Linked DNA regions of Paraflavitalea devenefica. The protein of the gene in region 2 binds, or shares a complex with, the protein of the main gene of each other region. Links are inferred from orthologs where the notes say so. Each region holds a gene or a part of one and is shown on either strand. Other genes may lie near its edges.

Region 1 (3,033 bases), on a different replicon or contig from region 2:
ATGGTTGATCATAATGATTAAATCATGAGCAAGATTAAGATCACTTTAGTAAAAAGTGGAATTGACAGACCTGAACGTCAGAAGTTAACGCTTCAGGCATTGGGCTTGAATAAGCTGAATTCTACCAAAGAAGTGGAAGCAACTCCGCAAATACTGGGTATGGTGCGTAAAGTAACCCACCTGGTAACAGTAGAAGAGGTTAAGTAATTATCAAATTAAAAAGCGAGGGGAGATTCCCCGTTGAGTAAAAATCAAAAAACATGAAATTACACAGCATTAAGCCCGCAGAAGGCGCAACGCATAGAGAAAAAAGATTAGGTCGTGGTGAAGCATCCGGAAAGGGTGGTACCTCTACCAAAGGTAACAAAGGTGGTCAGAGCCGTGCCGGTTACCAACGTAAGAACGCGCATGAAGGTGGTCAGATGCCTATCCAGCGCCGTTTGCCAAAACGTGGTTTTACTAATATAAACAGGGTTGAGTACAAGGTGTTTAACCTCGGCCAAGTAGATCACCTCGTTGAAAAGTATGAACTGAAAGAATTCTCCCTGGAGAACCTGTATATCAATGGCCTGGTTAGCCGTACCGACCTGGTGAAAATATTGGGTAATGGCGAGCTGAAAAGCAAGGTAGCCTTCAAGGTGAATGCGATCAGCGAAAAAGCCAAAGCTGCCATTGAAGCAGCCGGCGGTACTGTGGAAATTGTAAAGTAATTTTACGTAACTTGCATAGACGCATCTCCGAATGCGTCTTTTTTTGTTAACGACAGAGGCCATCATAATAAATTTCTGGATTCCGTGAAAAAATTCATACAAACCCTGAAGAATATCTGGAGTATTGAGGAGCTGAAGAGTAAGATCCTGGTGACCATTACCCTGATAGCTGTATATCGCCTCGGTACACACATCGTACTGCCCGGTATTGATCCTACCAAGATCAATACGGCCGCATCCGGCGGTGGTATCCTGGGCCTGATTGATGCTTTTGCCGGCGGCGCCTTTTCACAGGCTTCCATCCTGGCATTGGGTATCATGCCTTATATCTCCGCTTCGATCTTCATGCAGTTGATGACCATCCTCTATCCCCCCTTCCAGAAGATGCAAAAAGAAGGAGAGAGTGGTCGTAAAAAGATCAACCAATACACTCGCTATCTTACTGTAGCCGTTGCTATCCTGCAGGCCAGCGCCTATGTGGCTTACCTGCACCAGACGAACAAGGATGCCATGGTACAAGCCTATTCTTCTTATTTCTGGCTCTCTACCACTGTTATTCTCAGCGCCGGCACATTATTCGTGATGTGGCTGGGTGAAAAGATCACTGATAAAGGGCTGGGTAACGGTAGCTCCGTAATCATCATGGTGGGTATCCTGGCTCGCCTTCCGCAATCATTGATGCAGGAATGGTCAGCCAAAACCACTACCGGAAGCGGCCGTGGTATATTGCTTTTTGTGATAGAGATCGCTGTACTGGTAGCCATTATTATGGGACTGATCATCCTCATCCAGGGGGTTCGTAAGATACCTGTACAGTATGCCAAACAAATTGTAGGTAACCGCCAGTTTGGTGGCGCCCGCCAGTTCCTGCCCATCAAGGTGAACAGTGCTGGTGTAATGCCTATCATCTTTGCACAGGCCATTATGTTCCTGCCTACTTTGTTGTCCAACTTTGACTCTACCCGTGGATTGGCCAGAATATTTGGCGATCACAGCAACTTCTGGTATATGCTAATCTATGCTGTAATGGTGATTGGTTTTACCTTCCTGTATACAGCGCTGATCTTTAATCCCAAGCAAATTGCTGATGATCTTAAACGTAACAATGGGTTCATTCCCGGTGTGAAACCCGGCCAGCCTACAGCCGATTATATTGGCTCTGTAATGGATAAGATCACGTTGCCAGGCGCTGTATTACTGGCTGTAGTAGGTATCCTGCCCGGATTTGCGCAACGTTTGGGCATTTCACAGTCTTTTTCTTCCTTTTTTGGAGGAACTTCCCTGCTGATCATGGTGGGTGTTGTCCTGGATACACTGCAACAAATTGAAACTCAACTTTTGATGCGTCAATACGATGGTTTGATGAAGAGTGGACGCGTACAGGGTCGTCAGGCAGTATCGCCCGCCTCCCTGTAATACCTCATTATACAACTTTAAAACCTGGCAACTGTTATAGTAGTTGTCAGGTTTTGTTTTAAACAAAAGATACCAGCGAATGATCTATATTAAAACAGCGGCTGAAGTAGAGCTTATGCGGCAAAGCGCCTTACTGGTGAGCGCTACTTTGGCTGAAATAGCTAAGTTACTCCGTCCGGGAATTACCACGCTGTCATTGGATAAGACCATCGGTGAAATGATCCGCGATCATGGTGGCGTACCTTCTTTCCTTGGTTTTCATGGCTATCCGTTCAACTCCTGTATATCGGTAAATGATGTGGTGGTGCATGGTTTTCCCAACAGCGGAGAGTTAAAGGACGGCGATATTATTTCCGTGGATATTGGCATTATTAAGAACGGCTGGCATGGCGACCATGCCTATACGTTTGCGATAGGGGACGTAAAACCTGAAGTATTGAAGCTGATCCGCGTTACCAAAGAATCACTGTATAAAGGCATCGAAAAGGCTGTAACTGGTAATCGTATCGGGGATATAGGGGCTGCTATACAGGAACATACCGAAAAGAAATATGGGTATGGGGTAGTGCGTGAACTGGTAGGGCATGGCCTGGGTAAAAGTCTGCATGAAGACCCGCAAGTACCTAATTATGGCAAGCGTGGTACCGGCGCCAAACTGAAAGAAGGCATGGCACTGGCTATTGAACCTATGATCAATATGGGGAAGAAAGAAGTGTATACCGAGTCTGATGGCTGGACCGTACGTACGGTAGACCATTCACCTTCTGTGCATTTTGAGCATGATGTGGCTGTGCAAAAGAACAAGGCTGATATTTTATCTGATTACAGTATTATTGAAGCGGCGGAGAAAGCAAATGCCCACCTTGTTGTGGACCAGGCAGAGCTGGTTAGTTAACATTGAAGCTGG
Region 2 (3,946 bases):
GCCCTGTATAAGTTCCTTCAGACCCTGAAACCAGTTAAAAATGTAGTTAAACCAGGGGTAATAGCCAATAAGGAGTAATTTCTAATATCTCTTACTCATTGATAATCAATAAAGGGGTTCAAAAGCCAGTTACTGATTGTTGAACCCTTTTTCTGCCTTTTTGCCCGGAATAAGAGTAACCTATTACCTTCATTCGTCAGCTTTCACTCCCATCGCTTTTCCTTACCTTTGACGTCCTGTCAAATTGGCTCGTTATCAAAGTATAGCACTTTTTTTGACAACAGTATTGGCTCACAGATCCCACAGATTTTCACAGAAACCCATGTCTCTGTGTTAATCAGCCAGATCTGCGGGAACTTTGTTACAATTAAATCATCAACCAGCTATAATCATGTTAGGTTTTTTATCTAAAATGTTCGGAGGCAGCAAGTCGGAGAAGGATATTAAAACTATCCAGCCCATCGTGCAGCAGATCAATCAGCACTTTGCTGCTTTCCAGTCCCTGAGCAATGACCAGTTAAGGAATAAAACACAGGAATTCCGTCAGCGCATAAAAGCCCACCTGCAAAAGATTGACGACGAAATTGCCGGGCTGAATAAGCAGGCTGAGGAACTCCCTTTCAGTGATATTAATGGCAAAGACGTTATTTACCAGGAGGTAGATAAGCTGATCAAAGACCGTGACAAGCAGATAGAAGTAGTATTGAAAGAATTGCTGCCCGAAGCTTTTGCTGTGGTCAAAGAAACCGCCCGCCGCTTCAAGGAGAATACAGAGCTCGTAGCCACCGCCACTCAGCTGGACCGCGACCTGAGCGTGAAGAAAGACTATATCCGTATTGAAGGCGATAAATCCATTTTCAACAATACCTGGAATGCCGGCGGCGCCCCCATTACCTGGAACATGGTGCACTATGATGTGCAGCTTATTGGTGGTACGGTATTGCATGAAGGGAAGATCTCCGAAATGGCCACCGGTGAAGGTAAGACCCTCGTATCTACCCTGCCTGCCTATGTAAATGCATTGGCCGGGGAAGGCGTGCACATTGTAACCGTGAACGATTACCTCGCCAAACGTGACTCCGAATGGAACGGGACCATTTTTGAATGGCTGGGCCTTACAGTAGATTGTATTGACAAGCACCAACCCAATAGTGCCGACAGGCGCAAGGCTTACCAGGCCGATATCACCTACGGTACCAATAACGAATTTGGTTTTGACTACCTGCGCGATAACATGGTGCATACACCGGAAGAAATGGTGCAGCGCAAACACCATTTCGCCATGGTGGATGAGGTGGATAGCGTATTGATCGACGATGCCCGTACGCCGCTGATCATTTCAGGTCCTGTACCCCGTGGCGATGATCAGCAATACCATATACTCAAGAGCCGGGTGGAAAGACTGGTAGACATGCAAAAGCAGGTAACCAACAAATACCTGAACGAGGCTAAAAAGTTATTCGCCGAGGGAGATGATGAACCCAAAAGCGGCGGTCTGGCCCTGATGCGCGCCTACCGTGGCTTACCCAAAAACAGCGCCCTGATCAAATTCCTGAGCGAGTCGGGTGTACGGGTGAAGCTGCAAAAATCAGAGAACTATTACCTGGCCGACCAGCAGAAGCAAATGCCTGTGGTAGACCAGGAATTGTATTTCCATATTGACGAAAAGAATAACCAGGTAGAATTGACCGACAAAGGTATCCAGGCAATCACCAAATCCGGTGAAGATCCTGAGTTCTTTGTACTGCCGGATATTGGTGTGCAACTGGCAGAGATCGAAAAAGAAGAGCTGGACAGTGAAGAAAAGCTGCAACGCAAGGAAGCTGTACTGAATGACTATACTATTAAGGCCGACCGTATCCATACGGTACAGCAGTTATTGAAAGCCTATACCCTGTTTGATAAAGATGTAGAATATGTGGTGATGGAAGGGGCGGTAAAGATCGTTGATGAACAAACGGGTCGTATACTGGATGGCCGCCGTTACAGCGACGGTTTACACCAGGCCATTGAAGCCAAGGAAAACGTGAAGATCGAAGCCGCTACACAAACCTACGCTACCATTACCTTACAGAACTACTTCCGTATGTACCATAAGCTGGCCGGTATGACCGGTACAGCGATCACAGAAGCCGGTGAGTTCTGGGATATTTACAAACTGGATGTGGTAACCATTCCTACCAACGTAACCGCCATCCGCAAAGACCATGAAGACCTGGTATATAAAACCAAGCGTGAAAAGTACAAAGCCGTTATTGATGAGATCGAACAACTGCGTAATGCAGGCCGCCCGGTACTGGTAGGTACCACTTCTGTAGAGGTGAGTGAATTGCTGAGTAAGATGATGGCGGGTAAAAAGATTCCCCACAACGTATTGAACGCAAAACAACACGCCCGTGAGGCGCAGGTAGTGGCCGAAGCTGGCCTGGCCGGCGCTATCACCATTGCCACCAACATGGCGGGTCGTGGTACGGATATCAAGCTGGGGCCTGGCGTGAAAGAAGCCGGTGGTTTGGCCATTATTGGTACCGAACGCCATGAAAGCCGTCGTGTAGACAGGCAGTTGCGTGGCCGTGCAGGCCGTCAGGGCGATCCCGGTACTTCCCAGTTCTATGTATCACTGGAAGATGAGCTCATGCGTTTATTTGGCAGTGAGCGCATCGCTTCCATCATGGACCGCTTTGGTTATAAGGAAGGCGAAGTGATCCAGCACAGCATGGTGACCAAGAGCATTGAACGCGCACAGAAGAAAGTAGAAGAGAACAACTTCGGTATCCGTAAGCGTTTGCTGGAATATGATGATGTGATGAACAAACAGCGGAACGTGATCTATAAGAAACGTAACCACGCCTTGTTTGGAGACCGCCTGGCGCTTGACCTTGATAACGCCTTCTATATTGTAGCAGAAGGATTGATCAGCTCATTCCAGGAGCAGGATGACTATGAGGGCTTCAAAATGGCAGCGATCGTCAACTTCGGTATAGACAGCGCCATCACAGAAGAAGAGTTCAAGAAAAGCAATCCCAACCAACTGGCCGACCAGCTTTACAATGAAGCCGTTACCCGCTACCAGCGGAAACTGGCCGAAGTACAGCAGCAGGCAGTACCGGTATTCAAAAATATCCGCACTACCCAGGGCAGCCACATCGAAAATGTGGTAGTACCCTTCACCGATGGCAAGAAAGGCATGCAGGTGCTGGCCAACCTGAATAAGACCGTTGAAACAAGTGGCCGCGAACTGACCAACGCCCTGGAACGCCAGATCACCTTAGCCATCATTGATGATGCCTGGAAAGAGCACCTGCGGGCCATGGACGATCTGAAACAAAGCGTACAGACAGCCTACCTGGAACAGAAAGACCCGCTGGTGATCTATAAGATCACGGCCTTTGACCTGTTCAAGCGTATGGACAGTGATGTAAATAAAGACATCATCAGCTTCCTGTGCCATGCCAACATACCTGTGGAGCAGCAGAACGGCCAGCAGATCAGGGAAGGACGTGAAGAGAAAACAGATATGAGCCGTATGCAGGCCAATAAGGAAGACATTGAGCGTCGTGGCGATGACTATGCAGCCAATGAAAATGATTATTATGATCCCTCCCCTGTTAAACAGGAGCCTGTACGTGTAGGCCCCAAGGTAGGACGTAATGATCCATGTCCCTGCGGCAGTGGCAAGAAGTTCAAGAACTGCCACGGTAAAGACGCATAAGTATTTAATGATAATATTTCAAAAAGCATCCACTTGTGTGGATGCTTTTTTTATTCGCAATTCCTTTGATTTTGCCATGCTAAAAGCCCTGTACATTTGCGTGTACAACCTATTACAGACAACTTATCCCGGGAACAATGAACAACCTAAAAATAGCAACCGCTCAATTTGAAAACAAAAGCGATGATAAAGCATACAACCTTTCCGTTATAGACCAGTTGGCACAGAAGGCAG

What was found.
Region 1: the proteins of secA (region 2) and secY are in contact, whole or in part, in a crystal structure (PDB 3DIN), measured with the Thermotoga maritima proteins. The link is inferred for Paraflavitalea devenefica from one-to-one orthologs. Residues at the interface, in WP_004082002.1 of Thermotoga maritima: Glu261, Ala262, Arg263, Lys300, Ala301, Arg302, Thr303, Ile304, Ile305, Leu323, Tyr324, Asp325, Pro326, Val329, Ser330, Tyr333, Ile336, Lys340, Phe345, Val349, Glu363, Phe364, Tyr374, Ser375, Gly376, Gly377, Glu393, Ile395, Thr482, Ser483; in WP_004081795.1 of Thermotoga maritima: Glu108, Gly109, Glu110, Glu111, Ala236, Glu237, Arg238, Arg239, Ile240, Thr241, Ile242, Gln243, Tyr244, Ala245, Arg246, Arg247, Val248, Thr249, Gly250, Arg251, Arg252, Val253, Tyr254, Gly256, Ala257, Ser258, Thr259, Tyr260, Leu261, Pro262.

Annotation. Positions count from the first base shown.
Region 1 is NZ_JAARML010000004.1:771,448-774,480, reverse strand. The notes cover bases 1-2,960. They hold secY (preprotein translocase subunit SecY), read left to right. Parts: upstream 1-794; coding sequence 795-2,126; downstream 2,127-2,960. Other genes in these bases: map (type I methionyl aminopeptidase), read left to right, coding at 2,206-2,960; rplO (50S ribosomal protein L15), read left to right, coding at 261-710; rpmD (50S ribosomal protein L30), read left to right, coding at 25-207. In the rest of the region: more of map, read left to right, coding at 2,961-3,021. UniProt on the Escherichia coli protein: The central subunit of the protein translocation channel SecYEG. Consists of two halves formed by TMs 1-5 and 6-10.
Region 2 is NZ_JAARML010000003.1:91,945-95,890, reverse strand. What follows is about bases 40-3,912. They hold secA (preprotein translocase subunit SecA), read left to right. Parts: upstream 40-391; coding sequence 392-3,712; downstream 3,713-3,912. Other genes in these bases: HB364_RS18845 (nitrilase family protein), read left to right, coding at 3,850-3,912; HB364_RS18855 (c-type cytochrome), read left to right, coding at 40-78. In the rest of the region: more of HB364_RS18855, read left to right, coding at 1-39; more of HB364_RS18845, read left to right, coding at 3,913-3,946. UniProt on the Escherichia coli protein: Required for protein export, interacts with the SecYEG preprotein conducting channel.